Regions from separate parts of the Erwinia pyri genome, predicted to be linked through region 3. Evidence: predicted binding sites of a transcription regulator. Region 3 holds the regulator's gene; each other region holds the start of a gene.
What was found. Region 3 encodes LexA, which represses DNA repair genes until DNA is damaged. Its sites were predicted from a motif close to TNCTGTATGTACATACAGNA; they were not measured.

Region 1: the regulator LexA is predicted to act here: its motif matches at 5,332-5,351, upstream of Q3V30_RS14100 (DNA translocase FtsK 4TM domain-containing protein).
Region 2: the regulator LexA is predicted to act here: its motif matches at 2,125-2,144, upstream of sulA (SOS-induced cell division inhibitor SulA).

The regions. Positions count from the first base shown of each region.
Region 1 is NZ_CP132353.1:2,989,070-2,996,385, forward strand. It holds gene Q3V30_RS14090 (replication-associated recombination protein A) at 1-795, opposite strand, end outside; gene lolA (outer membrane lipoprotein periplasmic chaperone LolA) at 803-1,414, opposite strand; gene Q3V30_RS14100 (DNA translocase FtsK 4TM domain-containing protein) at 1,599-5,270, opposite strand; gene lrp (leucine-responsive transcriptional regulator Lrp) at 5,390-5,884, opposite strand; gene trxB (thioredoxin-disulfide reductase) at 6,413-7,316, shown strand, end outside.
Region 2 is NZ_CP132353.1:2,918,616-2,925,931, reverse strand. It holds gene matP (macrodomain Ter protein MatP) at 1-80, shown strand, start outside; gene ompA (porin OmpA) at 182-1,246, opposite strand; gene sulA (SOS-induced cell division inhibitor SulA) at 1,594-2,103, opposite strand; gene Q3V30_RS13835 (TfoX/Sxy family DNA transformation protein) at 2,316-2,945, shown strand; gene yccS (YccS family putative transporter) at 2,942-5,080, opposite strand; gene Q3V30_RS13825 (YccF domain-containing protein) at 5,082-5,528, opposite strand; gene helD (DNA helicase IV) at 5,661-7,316, shown strand, end outside.
Region 3 is NZ_CP132353.1:4,130,253-4,137,568, reverse strand. It holds gene ubiC (chorismate lyase) at 1-462, shown strand, start outside; gene ubiA (4-hydroxybenzoate octaprenyltransferase) at 482-1,348, shown strand; gene plsB (glycerol-3-phosphate 1-O-acyltransferase PlsB) at 1,406-3,829, opposite strand; gene Q3V30_RS19605 (diacylglycerol kinase) at 3,958-4,317, shown strand; gene lexA (transcriptional repressor LexA) at 4,434-5,042, shown strand; gene dinF (MATE family efflux transporter DinF) at 5,145-6,467, shown strand; gene Q3V30_RS19590 (CsbD family protein) at 6,709-6,918, shown strand; gene zur (zinc uptake transcriptional repressor Zur) at 7,092-7,316, opposite strand, start outside.

The DNA.
Region 1 (7,316 bases), 1.1 Mb from region 3:
GGATTTATGCAGCGCAGAGATCAAGTCGTAATAACGATCGCCTTTATTATCAAAACGGGCGCTGCGCTCACCTGAAACTTCATTGAGCAGTTTAGCCGTCAGCTCGCGTTTGCCCTTGCTGTTTACCTCGGCCATGTCCGCCATCATCTCCAGCGTATTCAGGGCGCGACGGGCATCGCCATTGACTAACTCTGCCACCATGCGCCGGGTATCCGCAGGCAGAACAATATTCTGCTTACCATAGCCACGCTCGCTCTCTTTCATTGCCTGATCCAGCACAATTTCAATGTCGTCACTGGTCAGGGATTTCAGCAGATAGACGCGCGCGCGGGAAAGAAGAGCAGAGTTAAGTTCGAAAGAGGGGTTTTCTGTGGTGGCGCCAATAAAGGTGATGGTGCCATCTTCAATATGTGGCAGGAAGGCATCCTGCTGGCTTTTATTAAACCGGTGAACTTCGTCGACAAACAGGATGGTGCGGCGGCCGGCATCGCGATTATGTCTGGCTCGCTCAATTGCCTCGCGGATCTCTTTTACCCCCGAGGTCACGGCGGAGATGCGTTCAACATCCGCCTGACCATAGCGACCAATAATTTCTGCCAGCGTGGTTTTACCGGTGCCTGGCGGCCCCCACAGGATCATCGAGTGAAGATGCCCCGCCTCAATCGCACGCGGTAGAGGCTTGCCGGCAGCCAGCAGATGTTGCTGACCAATATATTCAGCCAGAGTGCGTGGCCGCATACGGGCGGCCAGAGGCTGAAATTCGTTGTGGGAGAAATCCAGAGACAGATTGCTCAAGCTAACCTCACTGACGCTGATCGTCCAACGTCACGCCTTTTGGCGGTGTAAACTGGAATTTGCTGGCTTCAACGGCCCCGTTTTGCTGCGTTTTAAGCGCATAGCTGCTGCGCTGTCCATCCTGCTCTACGGCGCTGAACTGATTAATGGTGCCGTTGCCAGAGACATTAATGGTGAACTGTTTCAGGTTGCCGTCAGCGGATTTTGGCGTCAGCTCAAAGCTGTCACCCTGCTGAGTGATATTGTACTGCTTCCAGTCGCTGCCCTGGTTACGCGCAATCAGCATGAAAGGCGTGTTGCTGGTAGCATCTTTCAGCCAGGTGGCGCTGACCTGTTCAACAAACGGATTGTAGAACCACAGCGTTTTACCGTCAGAGATCAGTACGCTTTCATCCGGTGCGGTCATATGCCAGTTAAACAGGTTAGGACGCTTAACCCACAGCTCTCCTTCGCCATCCTGAACGGACTGGCCACTACCGTCGGTCACTTTCTGCGTGAAGCTGGCGTGGAAGCTTTTTACTTTACCCAGCCGCTGCTGCAGGTCGGATGTCGCATCAGCCAGCACACTGGCGGAAGCAAAAGCGGCGATCAACGAGCAGGAAATCATTAACTTTTTCATTACGGCATCCTTATTAAAACTTTTCTATCCCGAAGAGCGGGTAAGCCCGGAGATAACTGTAACCAGGCACAGGCAAATGCAACAGGGGATCCGCCTGAATATTTTGTGCAATTAAGTGAGATATGGGGACAGAGTGCGGAAACTCAACGGGCCGGGTTTCCCCGGCCCGTTATTTACGGCAGCACTACATCTCATGCGGCGGCGGTGAAAGTACCTCACGGTTGCCGTTATGGCCTGGCGAGGAGACAATGCCCTGCGCCTCCATCTGCTCGATGATGCGTGCCGCACGGTTGTAACCGATACGGAACTGACGCTGCACCCCGGAAATAGAGGCACGGCGTTTTTCCACCACGAAGCCAACGGCCTGATCGAACAGCGGATCCAGCTCTTCATCGCCATCCAGCCCCGCACCGCCTTCGCTCTCTTCGCCAGCGGTGATGCTTTCGATGTACTGTGGTCGTCCACGGGCTTTCCAGTCCTGCACTACCGCATGTACTTCCTGATCGCGAACGAATGCGCCGTGAACGCGCACCGGCATTGAGGAGTTTGGCGGCATATACAACATATCCCCCATGCCCAGCAGCGACTCTGCGCCAGCCTGATCAAGAATGGTACGGGAGTCGATTTTACTGGAAACGGTAAAAGCGATACGCGTCGGGATGTTGGCTTTAATCAGACCGGTGATCACATCCACAGAGGGACGCTGCGTAGCCAGAACCAGGTGGATCCCTGCCGCACGCGCTTTCTGTGCCAGACGGGCAATCAGCTCTTCAACTTTTTTACCCACCGCCATCATCAGGTCGGCAAACTCATCCACCAGCACCACAATGTAAGGCAGTTTTTCCAGCACCGGCGGCGTGGCGTCCATGCTTTCACCCGGCTTCCAGAAGGGATCCGGGATCGGTCGGCCCATCGCTTCTGCCTGCTCAACCTTCTCGTTATAACCGGCAAGGTTACGCACGCCCAGCGCGGACATCAGCTTATAGCGGCGTTCCATCTCACCCACACTCCAGCGCAGCGCGTTCGCCGCATCCTTCATGTCGGTTACCACCTCGGTTAACAGGTGAGGAATGCCTTCATAGACCGACAGCTCCAGCATTTTCGGGTCAATCATGATAAAGCGCACCTCTTCCGGCGTGGCTTTATAGAGCATGCTGATGATCATGGCGTTAACGCCGACCGACTTACCGGAACCGGTCGTACCGGCAACCAGCAGATGCGGCATCTTCGCCAGATCGGCCACCACAGGCTGACCCGCGATATCTTTACCTAACACCACGGCCAGCGGTGACGGATTGTCGCGGAACTGAGGACACTCCAGCACTTCACGCATGTAAACCGTCTGACGATGCTTGTTCGGTAACTCCAGGCCAACGTAAGGTTTGCCCGGGATCACTTCAACAACGCGCACGGCTACTGCGGAGAGTGAACGTGCGAGGTCACGGGAGAGATTCGAAATACGTGCGGCCTTCACGCCCGGTGCCAGGTCAAGCTCAAAGCGGGTGATAACCGGACCTGGCGATATGCCAACCACTTCCGCTTTAACGCGATAATCGCCAAGACGCGCTTCAACAAGACGTGCCGTTTGCTCAAGCGCAAACATATCCACCGGTTCAGCTTCTACTGGGGGAGCAGTCAGCAGATCCAGCGTTGGCAGCGGCGTGGTCGGTCTTTCCAGCGGTTGCTCATGACGTACCAGGAACGGATGGAAAAGGCTGTCCTGCGCAGGCTTCACCGGCTCAGGTTCAACCGCTGGCACCGGCGCGGATGGCGGCGTCTGCCATGCAGGCGCAGCAGCAGGCTGATGCACTTCAGGTTGAGGCTGAGCAGCCTGCCAGGATGGCGCAGCAGTCGGCTGTTGCGCTTCGGGTTGCCGCTGAGCGGCCTGCCAGGCTGGCGCAGCAGTTGGCTGTTGCGCTTCGGGTTGCGGCTGAGTGGCCTGCCAGGATGGCGCAGTATCAGGCTGATGCACTTCAGGCTGTGGCTGAGCCGCTACAGGCTGCTGGGCCGGAGAAGCATGCCACGAAGGCGCTGCGGATGGCTGCGTCTGTTGGGAAGCCTGCTGAGGCTGCTGCCACTGTGGCGGCTCGGCTGGCGCCTCTGCATGCAGCGTAAATAGCGGTTCGCTTGGACCGTCATCAACCAGATCGTCAAGAGGAGAGAAATCGAAGGCACCGGCGGTATCCAGTTTGAAGGCAGCGGTGGTTTCCTGCTCTGCTTCCTCGCCATAACGCTGATTTTGCTGCATCGCGAACTGGCGTGCCAGGGCAGCCTGCTGCAACGCCTCTTCATCCTCTTGCGCAAACTCCTCGCTATAGCGGGTCTGCTGCTGAGCCATAAACGCTTCACGCAGATGCAGTTCGTCCATTTCCTGCGCGGCATCATGCTGCTCATTTGCCGGAGAAGCGGACGCGTGCTGCTGTTCCTGCTCCCGGGCTTTTTCTTCAGCCATACGCTGAGAAGGCAGCTTAATACCATAAGAAGCCAGCTCACGGCGGGTGGGTAATTTCACCGGATTAGGGCGTGGCAGCGCCGGGCCAATACCCTGCTTAACCTGCGGATTGCCTGCCTCGCTGGTGGCGCTGAAACCAGGCATGAAAGGTGCAGAAGCCGCAGCCACTTTCGCGGCATCAGCTACACCCTGCATTCCCGCTGGCGTCTCCATTGACTGTGAAGGCTGCGAAGAGAAATCAAACGGCGATGCAGAAGAGGCATCACGCCAGTTCCCCATCTGCGGCCCCTCATCTTCATCGTCGATTTGTACTGAGGGCGCCGGCGTTTCGGCTGGCATCTCAAAACGATAAAGCTCAGGCTTTTCTACTCCCGGCGCCGTTTGCTGGGATTGAGCAACAGCAGGAGCGGCGGCGGTCGGCAATACAGGCTCTGCGTTAACGGATGCAGGCGCTGAAAAGGCCGCGGCATCTGATGAAGGCGCGGCAGCCGGAGCCGGTGTACCTGAAACAATCGAAGAGTGTGACGCGGCTGCAGAAGCTGGTGCTCCTGGCGTTGCCGTATTCACTGCAGCCGGAACCGCTGAAGAGGGAACACCTGAAGCCGCTGCGGCAGATTCGCCTGCGGAGGCGGTAGCTGGCTGGCTAAGCAGAGGATCGTTATCCTCCTCTGCCGCGCTATGCTCTGTACCCGGCGCAGTGAACAGCACATCATCGTCGTGGAGGGGCCGAGCTTCTGCCCTCTCGCCACTCCGTTCATCTTCCTCTTCATGCCAGCGCTCATCGGCACGCGAGCGGTTACTGGCGAAAGTGAGCACACCCATCACCACACCGCCGATCTTCTCAGCAATGGTCAGCCATGACCAGCCGGTATAGAGCGTCAGCCCGGCAGCCCAGACGCAGAGCAGGGTTAAGGTACCTCCTGCGCCACTAAACCAGGGGGCCATCGCATTACTTAACAGGCTGCCAATCACGCCGCCTGAAGCAAAATACCAGATGTCATCAGCATTGAGCGCGGCCAGACCGCAGGAGGTGATCACCAGCGCCAGCACGCCAATCAGCCGCAGCGCGACGGCAAAGTAGTCGATATATTCCTGAGAATGGCGCTGCCGGAAGGTGATCCAACAGAGGCCGAGAATAACAGGAGGGATGGCATAAGCCATTACGCCGAAAATGAAGAACAGGGTATCCGCAAGCCAGGCGCCAACGCCGCCGCCCACATTGTGGATAGGTTCATGCCAGGCGGTCTGGGACCAGCTGGGATCGGAAGGATTGAAGCTCACCAGCGCCACCATCAGATAGACGGCGAAAAGAGCAACAATAATCAGTAACGCTTCCAGCAGACGACGTCCACTGCTCAGCGGTTGTAGGGATACTTCTTTATCTTCTGTGTATTCCTGGCTCAAGAGTACTCTCCAGGTGCCTGTAAACTATGGAGGCAACAGCGCCGGGCAAGCCCGACGCTGAACCTGTATGAATTCACAGGAGTGTACCGAAATCTCTCAGGTTTTGCACCTGCCCTGTGTTACCGCGTTTTAATGACTAAGCGGTTACTTTGTTTCACTTCTTCCATGACCACATAAGTCCGGGTGTCATTCACGCCCGGCAGACGCAGCAGGGTCTCGCCCAGTAATTTGCGGTAGGCTGACATATCGGGAACGCGCGTTTTCAGCAGGTAGTCGAAATCGCCTGAAACAAGATGACACTCTTGAGTTTCCTCAAGTTTTTGTACGGCGGCGTTAAATTGCTCAAACACATCCGGCGCGCCACGATTCAGAGTAATCTCAACAAATACCAGCAATGAAGCATCCAGATAGTGGGGATTCAGCTGGGCGGTATAGCCAAGAATAAAGCCCTGACGCTCCAGACGACGGACGCGCTCCAGGCATGGAGTCGGTGATAAGCCTACGCTTTTGGAAAGGTCGACGTTGGAAATTCGTCCATTCTTTTGCAGTTCATTAAGGATATTGCGGTCGATCCTGTCGAGATCTTTACCGGGTCGTTTTTTATTGTCTACCATTATTATTGTCTCTCTAAATGCCTTCCCTTTACTTGCCAGACCCTGAAGATGTTCTGTTCCAGGGTTGTTCTAAGTGAAGTCAGGAGCCTGCTGCGCCTCTGTCGGGCGCCCATCCGTATGACGCATGTTGTCTGTCCACACCATGCGTCATGACCAATGACAGACTGCGTTTATGCCGCCGGATTACCTGAAAGTGGAATGAAACCCTGTTTTGGCAGCGTAAATGCCCTCTGCTTCCTACACTGTTTTCGCAAAAGCGCAGCCGATTGTCAAAGCAAAACAAACAAAACCAGTACAACATGCCAGAAGTATCGCTGCGTGACTGTTTTTAAATAGATATTTTTCCCGGCTACGCACTATGAAGCGACACGTTTCGCCCTGTTTTAGCGCATCCCTCCCCATTCTGGCGCACGCTCTCATTGGTCAAACCTTTTGCAGTCATCGTTAACAAAATTGCAGAACGCTTTTGTTGCCGCGTTAAATTCCCTACAATCAAAAAATGTTTGCCAGACAAAAAATGAGGGTCTCATGAGCACGGCCAGACACAGTAAATTACTTATCCTGGGTTCCGGCCCGGCTGGTTATACCGCTGCAGTGTATGCGGCGCGCGCCAACCTGAATCCGGTGTTGATTACCGGCCTTGAAAAAGGCGGACAACTGACCACCACCACAGAAGTGGAAAATTGGCCTGGCGATCCTCACGATCTCACCGGCCCACTGCTGATGGAGCGGATGCAGGAACACGCTGAAAAATTCAACACTGAGATCATTTTCGACCATATCCATACGGTAGATTTACAGACCCGTCCATTCCGTCTGACGGGCGACAGCGCTGAATACACAGCAGATGCCCTGATCATCGCCACGGGCGCGTCAGCGCGTTATCTGGGGCTGCCTTCCGAAGAGGCATTTAAAGGGCGCGGCGTCTCCGCCTGCGCAACCTGCGACGGGTTTTTCTACCGTAATCAGAAGGTAGCGGTAATTGGCGGCGGTAATACTGCCGTGGAAGAGGCGCTTTACCTGGCGAACATCGCTGCTGAAGTCCACCTGATCCACCGTCGGGACAGCTTCCGTGCCGAAAAAATCCTGATCGATCGGCTGATGGAAAAAGTGCATAACGGCAACATCGTGCTGCACACCAATCAGACGCTGGATGAAGTCATGGGCGACCAGATGGGCGTCAGCAGCCTGCGCCTGCGCTCTGCGCTGGACAATCAGCAGACGGAAGAGTTGACGGTTGCCGGCCTGTTTGTGGCGATCGGCCACAGCCCGAATACCGGCATCTTTAAAGATCAGCTTGAACTGGAAAATGGCTATATCAAGGTCCAGTCAGGCCTGCACGGTAACGCCACGCAAACCAGTATCCCAGGCGTCTTCGCCGCAGGCGATGTCATGGACCATATTTACCGTCAGGCGATTACTTCTGCCGGTA
Region 2 (7,316 bases), 1.2 Mb from region 3:
CGGAGCGTAAAGAGAAATACGCTAACCAGATGTCTTCTCTTAAACAGGATTTAAAAGCCATTTTGGGTAAGCCAGAGTAGGGCTTTATTAAGAGCGGCAGGCTTCGTTTCCCCTCTTCTGAGTCGCCGGCAACAGCCATAAAAAAACCCCGCCTTAGCGGGGTTTTTTCATCAAAGTGAACTTAGCCCTGTGGCTGAGTTACAACGTCTTTGATGCCTTTAACTTCGATTTCTACGCGACGATCCGGTGCCAGGCAATCGATCAGGGCGTTACGGCCTTTCACGCTGTCACAGGTGTTGCCGGTAACTGGGTTAGTTTCACCCATACCGCGTGCAGAGATCTTGTTAGAAGGGATGCCTTTAGAAACGAGGTAGTCAACTACAGACTGAGCACGCTGCTCGGACAGTTTCTGGTTGTACTGGTCAGAACCGATACGGTCGGTGTAACCCATAACAACAACGGAACCATCTTTAGGATCCAGGGAGCTCAGCTGGGTGTACAGCTGATCCAGAGCCTGCTGACCTTCTGGCTTCAGAGAAGATTTGTTGAAGGTGAACAGCACGTCTGATTTCAGAGTGAAACGCTTGGTTTCAACAACTGGCGCAGGTGCTGGCGCTGGCGCTACTGCTGGAGCAGCTTCGTCCTGACCGAAACGGTAGGAGAGGCCCAGGCTCAACATGGCGTTATCTGGACGAGCACCAACGGTCTGTGCATCACCGATGTTGTTAACCCACTGGTAGTCCAGACGGGTAGCCCAGTTCTGGGTCAGAGCATATTCAACGCCCACTGCTGCCAGTGGAGAAACGCCGGTGTCATGATCGCTTTGACGAACACCGTTGTTGTTCTGCGTTGAATCTGCGCGCCATACCATGCCGCCCAGACGAGTATAGATGTCCAGATCGTCAGCAATTGGGTAGCTCAGTTTAGCAGCCAGCTGAACGCCCTGTGCTTTGAATGCGCCGTTTACGTTGTTGCCTTTGTTAGGCATACGACCCAGCCAGTCATAACCCAGTTCGAAGCCCAGGTACTGGTTAGCCTGGTAGCCACCGAACGCACCAGCACCAAGCTGGCTTTCGTGGGTTGGGCCGTCGTTGTTTGCATAACCGTTACCGTAGTAACCAGTGTCATGGTACTGAGACCAGCCCAGTTTAGCACCGGTATACCAGGTGTCATCTTTAGGAGCGGCCTGCGCTACGGTAGCGAAGCCAGCCAGTGCCACTGCAATTGCGATAGCTGTCTTTTTCATTTTTGCGCCTCGTTATCATCCAAATAGGCAATGAGCTTTAATTAGCTCTTTGATTAATCCTTCGCCGGGTTATGACGCTCGATTATGACTCATCCAAAAAAGGGAGATTATTGAGCACCCTGGCGACGTAAAGTCTACAACGTACCAGCAAACTTACAAGTATGATGTGATGGAGGTCAGCAAAAAAACAGCGTTTCGTACACAAATTTACACATCTACAGACAGGTTATGCCTGAAAAGCAGGGGGTAAAAATGGCGCTAAGCCATTGTCCCGCAGGCGCATAGCATAATCAGAGGGTTATCCGGACATCAGAAGAATTTTCTCATGAGAAAAATCTTATTTTTACTTAATGATACAAAGTAGAGTGAATTTTTAGCCCGCGAAACGGTCTGGAGGAGGCGCTGATGATCCGATCCGGACGCATAATTAATCCCAAAGCTTGTCCCATTTCAGCAGCAGCCTGAAGCCTTTGCCGATCGGCCAGAGAAATATCTTCCGGCAGCCAACCTAATACCACACTGTAATTACCCGTCTGCAAAGCCTTAATCATCGCTTCAACTGTAGTAATAGCACCCGGCTGATGGATCTGCATCACTTTATCCAGCGGCAATCCAGACTGAATCAGCCATTCACGGCTTAATTTCTGCTGCGGCGTCAGCCAGAGCTGCCAGCGCGACTGCATACCCAACTGTTGCAGCAGAGGCAGTAACAACATCTGTGTCATACCAGGCTGATCCTCGCTGTAGATCAGCTCACTGATTAATCCAGTCGCTGAGCCAGGCTGTGCTGATGCACAATCCACGGCCTGACGGCGGCCAGACTTAACAGAAGAAGATTTCAGGGAATGCGTTTGCATAATGGCTTCGCTCTCAGGGGTTACTGTATGAATGTACAGTATATCGGAGGTGTCCAAAGATCAACCTTATTTTTCCTGGAAACGTCTCGCAAAATCTTAACGTGAAGCGTTCCGGCGCTATTTATTCATTGAACTTGTAACGGTGATTGCTTATTTTTTTATTTCCTAAATGGAGGATTTATCAGGGTAATTTACAAGGAAAAGGACGTAATATGCGGGATTCAAAAAGTAAAATTGCCAGCGCTAAGCAGCAGCTCTCAGCATTAGGAGAGATCAGTAGCCGCAGCCAGTTCGGCGGATACAGCTTGTCAGTGCAGAGCGTCGTCTTTGCGCTTGTCAGCGAAGGTGAACTCTATCTGCGGGCTTGTGAGGAGGTCAGACCCTACATTATTGAACACAACATGAAGCGGTTGCTGTTCACTAAACGAGGGATCCCTGTTGAGCTGGAATACTATCGGGTAGAGGAGCCGTTATGGCAAAAGCCCGAAGAGCTGATCGCACTTTCCCAAAAGTGTTTACAGGGGGCTGCTCAGGCAAAGGCCACGCAAAATAAAATCCGCAGGCTTAAAGATCTTCCCAATCTCAGTCTGAAGCTGGAGGTGCAACTCAGACGTGCCGGTATTTGTACCGTAGAAATGCTTAAAGAGCAGGGCGCAAAACGCTGCTGGCTCAAGCTGCATGCCATGAACAGAAATCTGGGGGTAAACATTCTTTTTGCCCTGCATGGGGCCATACAAGGAATGCATTACGAAGCGCTGCCTGTTGCTATTAAGGAAGAGCTGCGCGTCTGGTATAATGAAACAGTGCTCTGCCAGACGCAGAATAAGCCCCGTAAAACCTAATCTGCCAGCACCTGTTTTTTTAAATGAGCAATTTCCGGTAAAAGCGCTATTAACAGGCCGACCTGTTGCAATACCAGCGGTTCTTTCGTTTCCGGGTCGGCTTCAGTTGCCGCTAAACGTTCAGAGAGATTGGCCAGCAATCGTTTCGCCTTGGTTTCATCTGCCAAATCAATATGCAGTACATCGTCGACGTAACAAACCGCATCATCCATTAGCTGTAGCATAGAGGGGCGCGTTATTTTCTCGCGATGTGCTCCCAGGGCGGAGATATAGCTGAGAAATGAGTGGTTCAGACACATCAGACGAAAAGCCGCTTCTTTTACGCTTGCCGAACTATTCTTTTCAGCCGAAATATTAGAAACCACGGAGGCCAGCTCAGCATCGCCATTATGTGCATCACGGCGCGCAACCCGGTAGTCAAGACGATTATCCTTGCCCTGATGATACTGAACCAGAATAGCGTCAAGATAGCGACAGTTAGCATTCAGCGTGCGTTCTGCAACAGAGGAGAGCCGCCGGAAACGCCAGTCAGGCCAGATAAAGGCCACAGCGAGCCAGGCGATGCCGCAGCCCAGCAGCGTATCGATAATACGCGGCAGGGCAACCTCAAAACCCTCACCCAGCAAATTAAAGCAGAACAGCACCAGCAGGGTGATAAACATGGTGGCATGCGCATATTGTGATTGCCTGAACGCAAAAAACAGCACGCCACTGATGACAATTAAAATCAGCTGTCCTTCAACGGAGGGAACCAGCCAGAGCAGGGGGAGGCCAACTATAATGCCTGCCACCGTCCCGGCGATACGCAGTGCCAGACGGCGTTTGGTTGCGTTGTAGTTGGGCTGGCAGACAAACAGGCTGGTTAGCAGGATCCAGTAGCCATGTTCCAGTCCGGTCAGCTGAATAAAGCCATAGCCGGCACAGAGCAGAAGCGACATTCGTACAGCGTGGCGGAACAGAGGAGATTCGGGCGACAGATGTCTGCTGAAGCGTAAGCGGATATCAGACCAGCCGGTCAGCCCCTCGCTGGAAAGCATCTGGTCATGGCTTTCCGTATTGTTTTCCAGTATCTGTTCTGACTCGATGGTCGCCAGCTGCGCGTCGATGGCCTTGAGGTTATTTAACAGATAGTGCATCGCTTTGACTTCGCTGCTGCCTGGTCTGGCGGCAGAAAGTCTCTCCATCGCCGCATTCAAATGGACAAAAGCCCGCTCAAACCGGCTGTTGTGCTGATAGGTTTCACGTAAAAGAATGCAGTTTGCCAGCTGCTGACACGCCTGTGCCTGCAGCGTGAGCAGTCGCTGGAAGCGAAAAAGGATATCACTGTAACGATACTCCTGACGCAGCGCATGGTACTGCACGTGGGATGAACTGGCACGCTCGTGAATATCCTGGGCAACAAAGTAGTAGTGCAGCGTCCGCCGAGTGCTTCGCTGCCCGCGGTCGCCTCTTAATCGGGACTGTATAGAGATTTTAGTCTGATTAAGTGTCGCCACCAGCTTACTGTTAGCCATGGCGACCTCTATCAGCGAGGCGTTGTCATTTTCTTCTGTATCGGGATCGAACAGCCCCGCTTTGGCCTCAAGATAGAGGGCCAGCCCCTCAAAGCTTCGCGCAATGTTCTCCTGTAAAGGGCGTACGGGGAAAATCAGATGGCCGGTCAGGGTAAGCAGGTTATACCAGATGGCGCCGGTCAGCAGGAGTGAGGGTTGCAGATACCATTGCGGGAACAAGCCCAGCCCTAAAAGCGTATAGATGGCGATCAGCAGTGCGCCGAAGGCGATAGTGGCATAACGCTGCCCCAGCGCCCCTAATAAAATAAAGCCCCAGGTCGAAACGGCCAGGCCCGCGATGAAAAACCAGGGATAAGGGGAGAGCAATTCAACAGAGACTGAAGCGATACAGAAGCAGACCAGGGTTATCAATAAATTGCGTAATCTGCCGCTGAGGCGATCGTCAAGGTCAGCCAGCGCAGCCGCCACTACCCCTAAAGTCAGGGGAATGGTCCAGGTAATTTGCCCCAGCCACCAGGGCACGCCTGCGGTACCCAACAGCGCAATAAAGATGCGCAGGTTGTAGAGCAGGGCGCTGTTATAAGCGTAGCGCCGCAGGCCAGAACTTAACGATAAAATCAACTCAGTTATACCGGCTGCGGGCGTTAGCTTCGCGTGCGGCTTTCGCCACTTCAACGCTCACTACGCGGCGACCCACGGGCCAGAGTGCAATCGCGGCGATTTTGAAATTGGCGATGCCGACAGGGATACCAATAATCGTTATGCATTGCGCAATGCCGGTCATGATATGCATCACGCACAGCCACCAGCCAAAGAAGATGACCCAGATAATATTCAGCACTGTCCCACCTGAATTCATCAGCACGCTTTTTTTGCCCGGCTCCAGCTCATCCACATGCACCGCTTCATTGCCATATGGGAGCAAAGAGAGTTTTGTGATCTCCCAGCAGGAGCGGGTTAACGGCAGAGTGAAGATAAAGATGATGCTGACCACAGTGGCAAAGAGCCAGGAGAGGGTGGTTAAAAATCCACCTAAAACAAAATTCAGAATGTTTAAAACGGTACGCATAGGTTTGCTTCCCTTACGGTGCGCGGAACTCAATAATACAATGCGTTGATTGTAGCGCGTTTTAAGTCTGGAGCGGTACACTCCAGCCCGGTAAACTACCGCAGTAAAGACAACCGCAGCCTGAGGCAGGACATGGAACTGAAAGCAACGTCGTTGGGTAAGCATCTGGCGCAACATCCCTATAACCGGGTGCGGCTGCTGACGGCAGGCGTCGAGGTGAGTGGTGAAAAGCATGAATATCTCATCCCGTTTAATCAGCTCTTAGCGATCAGGTGCAAACGTGGCATGGTCTGGGGCGAGCTGGAGTTTGCCCTGCCTGAGGAAAAAGTGGTGCGGCTGCATGGTACCGAATGGCAGGAAACGCAGCGTTTTTATCACTACCTGAATCAGGCCTGGCAGCAGTGGAGCGAGGAGATGAGCCAAATCGCTGCCGGGGTGCTGGAGCAGCAGGTTATCAGGTTAAAAGAGAGTGAAGGTGAGGACAGATGGCTTAAACGGCGCGACATGGCTGGATGGCGTAGCGAGATCCTGGAAGCGTTCTCCGCTTTGCCTCTGCCCGTCGAACGGCTGGATGATTTTGAAAACTGTCGTGAGGCTTACCGCTACTGTTTATCCTGGCTGGAGAGCAGTGAGGCTCAGCGGCAGAAACGCAACAGAGAGTGGTCAGAGAAGATGGTGGCCCAGTATGCTGACTTCTTCAATACGGTTGAAACTTCCCCGTTAAACCGCTCTCAGGCCACAGCCGTGGTCAATGGTGAAGAGGCTGTACTGGTGCTCGCGGGTGCCGGAAGTGGTAAAACCTCGGTGCTGGTGGCACGTGCAGGCTGGTTACTGCTGCGTAAGCAGGCGGCGCCTGAGCAGATCCTGCTGCTGGCATTCGGCCGTCAGGCGGCAGAAGAGATGAACGAGCGCATTGAGCAGCGGCTCAACAGTGAGGGGATCCAGGCCCGTACCTTCCATTCACTGGCTTTACACATCATTCAGCAGGGCAGCAACAAAGCGCCTTCAGTCAGTAAACTGGAAACGGATACCTCACTGCGGCATAAGCTGTTAATCGAGACCTGGCGTCAGCAATGCAGTGAGAAGAAAGCCCAGGCTAATGGCTGGCGCCAGTGGCTGAAGGAGGAGCTGGAGTGGGAGCTGGACGAAGGGGATTTCTGGCAAGAGGAGCGTCTCGCTAAACGTCTCGCCAGTCGCCTTGAACGCTGGCTGGGGCTGATGCGTATGCACGGCGGCGCGCAGGCCGCCATGATTGAGTCTGCACCAGAAGAGGTGCGCGATCTCTTTGCAAAACGGGTTAAATTAATGGCCCCGCTGTTAAAAGCCTGGAAAAATGCGCTTAAAGAAGAAGGCGCGGTAGATTTCTCTGGGCTGATTCATCAGGCGGTTAATATTCTGGATAAAGGGCGGTTTATCAGTCCGTGGAAACACATTTTAGTGGATGAGTTTCAGGACATCTCTCCACAACGGGCGCTGCTGCTGACCGCGCTGAGAAGGCAAAATAAACAAACTTCACTGTTTGCGGTGGGGGATGACTGGCAGGCAATTTATCGCTTCAGCGGGGCAGAGATGACGTTGACCACGGCCTTTCACCACCATTTTGGCGAAGGGGATCGCTGCGTACTCGACACCACCTATCGCTTCAACGATCGCATTGGTGAGATTGCTAACACCTTTGTGCAGAGCAACCCTCATCAGCTTAAAAAGCCGCTCAACAGCCTGAGCAAAGGCAATAAAAAGTCGATCTCGCTGCTTCCTGAAGCGCAGCTGGAGGCGCTGCTGAATAAA
Region 3 (7,316 bases):
ACCGCTCCGCTGCTGGACTGGTTGATGGAAGAAGATTCCATGACACAACGTTTTGAACGTCATTGTGAAAAAGTGACGGTGAACATTGTGCGTGAAGGCTTTATTGGTGCAGAGGATGCGGCGCAGGAGGTAACATTTTTACCTCAGGAGCCCCGCTACTGGCTGCGTGAGATTTTGCTGTGCGGCGACGGTGTGCCCTGGCTCGCTGGACGGACAATCGTCCCTGAATCAACCCTGATCGGGCCAGAGCAGATGTTGCAACAGTTGGGCACCCGCCCGCTGGGACGCTATCTTTTTTCTTCCTCAACGCTGACGCGGGATTTTATCGAGCCTGGTCAGCACAAGGAGTTGTGGGGACGCCGTTCCCGCCTGCGTCTCTCCGGCAAGCCGCTATTATTGACCGAACTGTTTTTACCGCCGGCGCCGCTCTATCAGTCGCTGCTGGCTAAAGGGAACCCGTAACGTGGAGAGAACGCTTCCTGTGAGTAAATTTCAGGCCTACAGCCGCCTGATGCGCATCGACAAGCCGATTGGCTCGTTGCTGCTGCTGTGGCCCACCTTTTGGGCGCTGTGGCTGGCAGGCAGAGAGATCCCGCCGCTTAACGTGCTGATCGTGTTCACCCTTGGCGTATTCTTTATGCGCGCCGCTGGCTGCGTGGTTAATGATTTTGCCGATCGTAAAATTGACGGGCATGTTAAGCGCACCCAGGCACGTCCTTTACCCAGCGGCGCGGTGACCTCCAGAGAGGCAAAACTGCTGTTTGCCGGGCTGGTGCTGGTCTCGTTCTGTCTGGTGCTGACCATGAATGCCATGACCATCTGGCTCTCTTTTGGCGGCCTGGCGCTGGCCTGGGTCTATCCGTTTATGAAGCGCTATACCCATCTGCCGCAGGTGGTGCTGGGCGCGGCGTTTGGCTGGGCTATTCCAATGGGATGGGCGGCAGTAAGCGAAACCGTGCCGCTGGTTTGCTGGCTGCTGTTTGCCGCTAATATCTGCTGGACGGTAGCTTATGACACGCTCTATGCGATGGTGGACAGAGATGATGACTTAAAGATTGGCGTGAAGTCGACAGCGATCCTGTTTGGTCGCTTTGATAAGCTCATCGTGGGCCTTCTGCAGCTGACGACGCTGATATTAATGGCGCTGATTGGCTGGATGATGCAGCTTGGCGGCGCTTTTTACTGGTCAATCCTGCTGGCTGGCACGCTCTTTATCCATCAGCAGAAGCTGATCTCCGCCCGCGAACGCGATGCCTGCTTCAAAGCCTTTCTGAACAACAATTACGTGGGGTTAGTGCTGTTTATCGGTATTGCGTTAAGCACCTCTCCGCTGGTCAACTGGCTGTGACAAGCCATAAAAAAGGGTCGATGATTGCTCATCGACCCTTTTTAACAGCGTCACTATTTACTCGTGCGGTCCCGCACTTTCGATAGTCATCCGCACTTCCTGAGTGATTAAATCAGCCAGCATCTGATAGACCTTATGCGTCTGCTCAACCTGAGCATCGCCGGTATCGCTGATATAGCCTTCATCACGCAGCGTCAGCACCAGCGTCGAGAAGACCGCTTTGTCGAAGAATTCAGGCGCATTGATACCATGCAGTACCGACAGGCGCTGAGCCATGGTCCGGCTCTCTTTTTCCAGCGTCCCGCGGTTAATCGACGGATTGGCGCTGAGAATAGAGAAGGTAATGGCGTAGCGCTGCAGCGTCTCTCGCACACCCGCAGCCAGCAGCTGTAGCGTAGGGAAACGGGCCGGGCTGAGACGCAGCATCTGGTCATCCGCCGTCAACAGTCCCTGACGCGCCATCTCACTCACCAGCAGATCCAGCACCGCCGGCAGATCTTCTTTATTCCAGTGCAGGAACAGCTCGCTTTTGAGCATTGGATAGATCACGCTAATCTGGCGCAGCAGCTCGGCCCGCGTCAGCTCACGGTAATGCATCAGGATCACCGCTATCAGCGACGGCATCACCAGCATGTGATGCACGTTGTTGCGGTAGTAGGTCATCAGAACCGCCTGCTCGCGAGGCAGGACGATGATTTCACCAATATTATCCTGCTCAATTTCAAACTTGTTCATGCTCAGCGCGTGGTCAAGCAGCGCTTCCGGCGTCATCTCCGGCACGGTTGAGTCTGAAGAGTAGGGCACGTTGCGCAGCAGCTGTACATAACAGGTGAGCTGCTCAACGAGCTGCTCGCGCGTCAGGGAACGCTGGCGGGAGGCCAGCAGAGCCGTCACGCAAAGGTTCATCGCGTTTGCGGCGCCGGCGTTGTTGATGCTGACCATCACGCGCTGAGCAATATCATTGACCGCTGGCGTCAGCCAGGCGGGGCGCTGGGCTTCAATCGGGTCGATCGCTTCCCGCCACTCCGGCACGTGCTTGTTGAGATAAGCCACCAGAGGCAGCGGCTCACCGAAGTTTACGTAGCCCTGGCCGAGATTACGCAGCTTACGCAGCCCGCGAACCATCGACATAAAGCCCTCTTTCTCTTTGGTAGCGCCGCGCAGCTCTTTTGCGTAAGTCCCCACCTCCATTACGTGCTCATAACCGATATAGATCGGCACCAGCGTAATAGGGCGGTTACCGCCGCGCAGCATCGCCTGAATAGTCATCGACAGCGTGCCGGTTTTCGGGTCAAGCAGGCGACCGGTACGTGAGCGGCCGCCCTCTACAAAGTATTCAACCGAGTAGCCACGGGTAAAGAGTTCACCCAGATATTCGCGGAACACGGTGGAGTAGAGCTTGTTACCTTTAAAGGTACGCCGGATAAAGAAGGCGCCCAGACGACGGAAAATCGGCCCTGCTGGCCAGAAATTGAGGTTGATACCGGCAGCGATGTGCGGCGGCACCAGCCCCTGGTGATAGAGCACATAAGAGAGCAGCAGGTAATCCATATGGCTACGGTGGCAGGGCACATAGACGATTTCATGACCGTCCTGAGCCAGCTGGCGCACGCGTTCACCGCCGTTGACGTTAATGCCCTGATAGAGCCGGCTCCATGTCCAGCCCATGATGCGGTCCGTAAGGCGAATCGCTTCATAGGAGAAATCAGCGGCAATCTCTTCCATCAGCTCAATGGCATTCTGCTGGGCTTTCTCGTGGGAGATTTTCTTGCTGCGCGCCTCATCCTCTACCGCTTTTGCAATCGCTTTCGACTGCAACAGCTTGTTGAACAGATCCTGGCGGACGGGCAGACGGGGACCCACTGCAGCCAGACGCTGGCGGGCAAAGTGCATTCTCGCCACTCTTGCCAGCTTCTGGGCAATGCTTTTATCCGTACCGTGTTCGGTAGCCATGCGGCGAAGCGACACCATCGGTGAGAAACGCACAAAGCTGTCGCGGCCTAACCACAGCACGGCAACGAATTTCTGTACGCCGTTCAGCACGCGCAGATGGGGCTGATCGTCACCCTGCACTTCGCGGCCAGGCGCCCGGCCAAACATCACAGAGACCGGCACCATCTGCACATCCAGTAAAGGATTGCTGCGGTGGAGATCCAGGTACTCATGGAACAGTTTCACCGATTCCACGTTTGGCACGAAGTAGGGGAAGACACGCGGGCCATCATGGATAAAGACGTGCCGAGGCAGTACCGTTCCGTCGATTTCAAGCGGATCCAGCGGATCGGGGAGATCCTGTTTGCGGCACTGTTCACGCAGCGCCAGCAGATCGGCCTTTGAATCATAGGGCAGCACATACATAATAGGGCGCGATGTGTCGAGCGACAGCTCAGTGACCGGCTCGGCAGGAATCGCTTTACTCTTTACCAGAAATTTAACCGGTAAATTCAATACTTTATAATATAAGTTACGCCAACCTGACATAGACAACATGAAGCCTCTTGTTAGCAAAGCGCCGCAAGCATACCAGAAAGCGCCAGTGAGATCTGTGGTGTTGCAAAATGTGCGCCACCCAGACATTGACGTTAATCATCACAAAGGGTTCCCTCATTATGGCAAATAACGTCACCGGACTGACCCGCATTATAAAAGCCGCCGGCTACTCGTGGAAAGGAATACGCGCCGCCTGGCAAAACGAGGCGGCCTTCCGGCAGGAAGCCGTTGCTGCCGTGATTGCCACCATTGTTGCCTGCTGGCTCGACGTGGATGCCATGACGCGAGTGCTGCTGATAGGGTCTGTGGTGCTGGTCATTATCGTCGAGATCCTCAATAGCGCGCTGGAAGCTGTTGTGGACCGGATTGGCAGCGAATTCCATCCCTTATCGGGCCGCGCGAAGGATATGGGCTCTGCCGCGGTGCTGCTGACGATATTACTCGCTATTTTTGTGTGGGTAATGCTGTTAATGGGTTAATTGCGGGATGTTTTCCAGATTTTAGCGAACCGTCGTTTTTTAAGCAGGTTTAGGTTTTCAATGCGCAAATACCTGTATATACTCACAGTCGACTGTATAAACAACCAGGGGGCGGGATGAAAGCACTAACGGCAAGGCAGCAGCAGGTTTACGACCTGATACGCGACCACATTAACCAGACCGGCATGCCACCGACGCGGGCGGAGATTGCTGCGCAGCTCGGCTTCCGTTCCCCTAATGCGGCTGAAGAGCACCTCAAAGCGCTGGCGCGTAAAGGCGTGATTGAAATCGTCTCCGGCGCATCACGCGGTATCCGCCTGATGATGGAAGATGAGACAGGGTTGCCGTTGATAGGGCGCGTTGCTGCCGGGGAGCCTTTACTGGCGGAGCAGCATATCGAAGGGCACTTCAAGGTGGACCCAGGTTTGTTTAAACCGGGCGCCGATTTCCTGCTGCGCGTCAGCGGAATGTCGATGAAAGATATCGGCATTATGGATGGTGATCTGCTCGCCGTGCATAAAACGCAGGATGTGCGTAACGGCCAGGTCGTGGTGGCGCGCATTGATGATGAGGTTACGGTAAAACGCCTTAAAAAACAGGGTAATATTGTGCATTTACTCCCTGAAAACAGCGATTTCCAACCGATCGTGGTAGACCTGCGTCAGCAGACGCTGTCGATTGAAGGGCTGGCCGTGGGCGTGATTCGCAACGGTAACTGGCTCTAAAGGTCCGATCCGGGCGCACCTGCTGAGAGGTGCGCCACTGTTATCGTGGCGCCGCTCTGGTGCGACGATAGTGCTTATTAGCCAGTCGCACAGTGGATGATAATGCGATTAATTTCCCCCTCGGATAAACATCTCTGGCGGCTGGCGCTGCCAATGATCCTGTCGAATATCACCGTGCCGCTGCTGGGGCTGGTGGATACGGCGGTCATTGGCCATCTGGACAGTCCTGCCTATCTGGGCGGCGTAGCCGTTGGCACCACGGCTACCAGCTTTCTCTTTATGCTGCTGCTGTTTTTACGCATGAGTACTACCGGCCTCACGGCGCAAGCTTTTGGCGCAGGGGATAAACCCGCGCTGGCCCGTGCTCTGATGCAACCCCTTCTGATTGCAGTGGCCGCTGGCCTGCTGTTTGTTCTGCTGAAATCTCCCCTAACGCATCTTGCGCTTTCCCTTGTCGGCGGCGACAGAGAAGTGCTGCATCAGGCCGCGCTGTTTATGAATATTCGCTGGCTGAGCGCCCCTGCCACGCTGGCGAATCTGGTGCTGCTTGGCTGGCTGCTGGGCGTTCAGTATGCGCGGGCGCCGGTGATCCTGCTGGTGGTGGGGAACGTGGTAAATATCGCGCTGGATCTCTGGTTCGTGATTGGCCTGAAATGGGGCGTGCAGGGCGCCGCTGCCGCCACGGCAATAGCTGAATATGCCACGATGATTATCGGTCTGGTGATGGTGTGGCGCGTGCTGAAGCTGCGCGGTATTTCGCTGCCGCTGATAAAAACGGCCTGGTGCGGCAATATTGGGCGGCTATTGCGGCTCAATCGCGACATTATGCTGCGCTCTCTGCTGCTGCAACTCTGCTTCGCCTCGCTGACTGTTCTGGGCGCGCGTCTGGGTGGCGAAGTGGTCGCTGTGAATGCGGTGCTGCTGATGTTCCTGACCTTTACCGCCTATGCGCTGGATGGCTTTGCCTATGCCGTTGAAGCGTGCTCTGGCGAAGCCTTTGGGGCTAAAAACGCAGAGAAGCTGCTCTCGGTCTGGCGCGCCGCCTGTCGTCAGGCAGGGCTGGTGGCACTCGCTTTTTCCCTGATTTATGGCCTGGCTGGCACGGAGATAGTCGCCTTACTCACCTCAATTCCGGCCTTGCAGCAGCAGGCCGACAGCTATCTGTTCTGGCAAATCGTACTGCCCGTCTGCGGCGTCTGGTGCTATCTGCTGGATGGCATGTTTATCGGGGCAACGCGCGCCAGCGAAATGCGTAATGGCATGTTCATTGCGGCTGCGGGGTATGGCCTGACGCTGTTTACTGTCCCGCTGCTGGGCAACCATGGGCTATGGCTGGCGGTGACGGTATTCCTGCTGCTACGCGGCCTGACGCTCTGGCTTATCTGGCGTCGCCACTGGCAGAATGGGAGCTGGTTCGTGCAGTGAAATCATTTGTTACTCTCCTCTGCCTCTTCGTTACCCCCTGATCTGCAAGCTTTTTTAAAGAAGCACCTTTTAGATCTTCTCTGAGTCTGGCGGAATATTTTGCTTAACAGTGCAGGATTCTTATCTTCTACTATAATTATCTGTACGTCAGGCGATTGAGCAGCGTTTTATGTTGTTGCTCTCTGTTTCGCTGACATGATAATCCTAAAGCTGTGTAAACCTAAGGTCGAGGAGAGACAAGATGAATAAAGACGAAGCCGGCGGTAACTGGAAACAGTTGAAAGGTAAATTTAAAGAAAAATGGGGCAAGCTGACCGATGACGACATGACCGTTGTTGAAGGTAAACGCGATCAGCTTGTTGGCAAAATTCAGGAACGTTATGGTTATGGTAAAGATCAGGCTGAGAAAGAACTCAGTGAATGGGAAACCCATAACAATCACCGTTTCTGACAGCCAGAGAATTCTCTGACAAGAATTTAGCGTTTCAGGACGATGCTCCTACCCAGGCACAAGGAATGTGCCACTTAATCACTTCAAGATCCCTCTGTTATCTTCCTGCTTTAAAATCCCTGTACGGCACTGTCCCTGTGAGATCTACCCACGCTTTAGAGCGTCAGCGCTTCTTAACGCCCACGTTTCTTTGCCGCCACGGTATGATCGTGCTGGCACGCATCCTGATGGGTACAGGCTTCAATCTCCACGCAATCGCGGCATAAACCATGAGCTTCAATAACGCTGTTTGCCAGGGCGAATCCAGAGGTTAGTGCCAACGATTTCAGGATATTCTCTACCCCTTCCGCCTGCTGTTCCGCTACAGAACCACAGCGATCGCAAATCAACATCGCCGA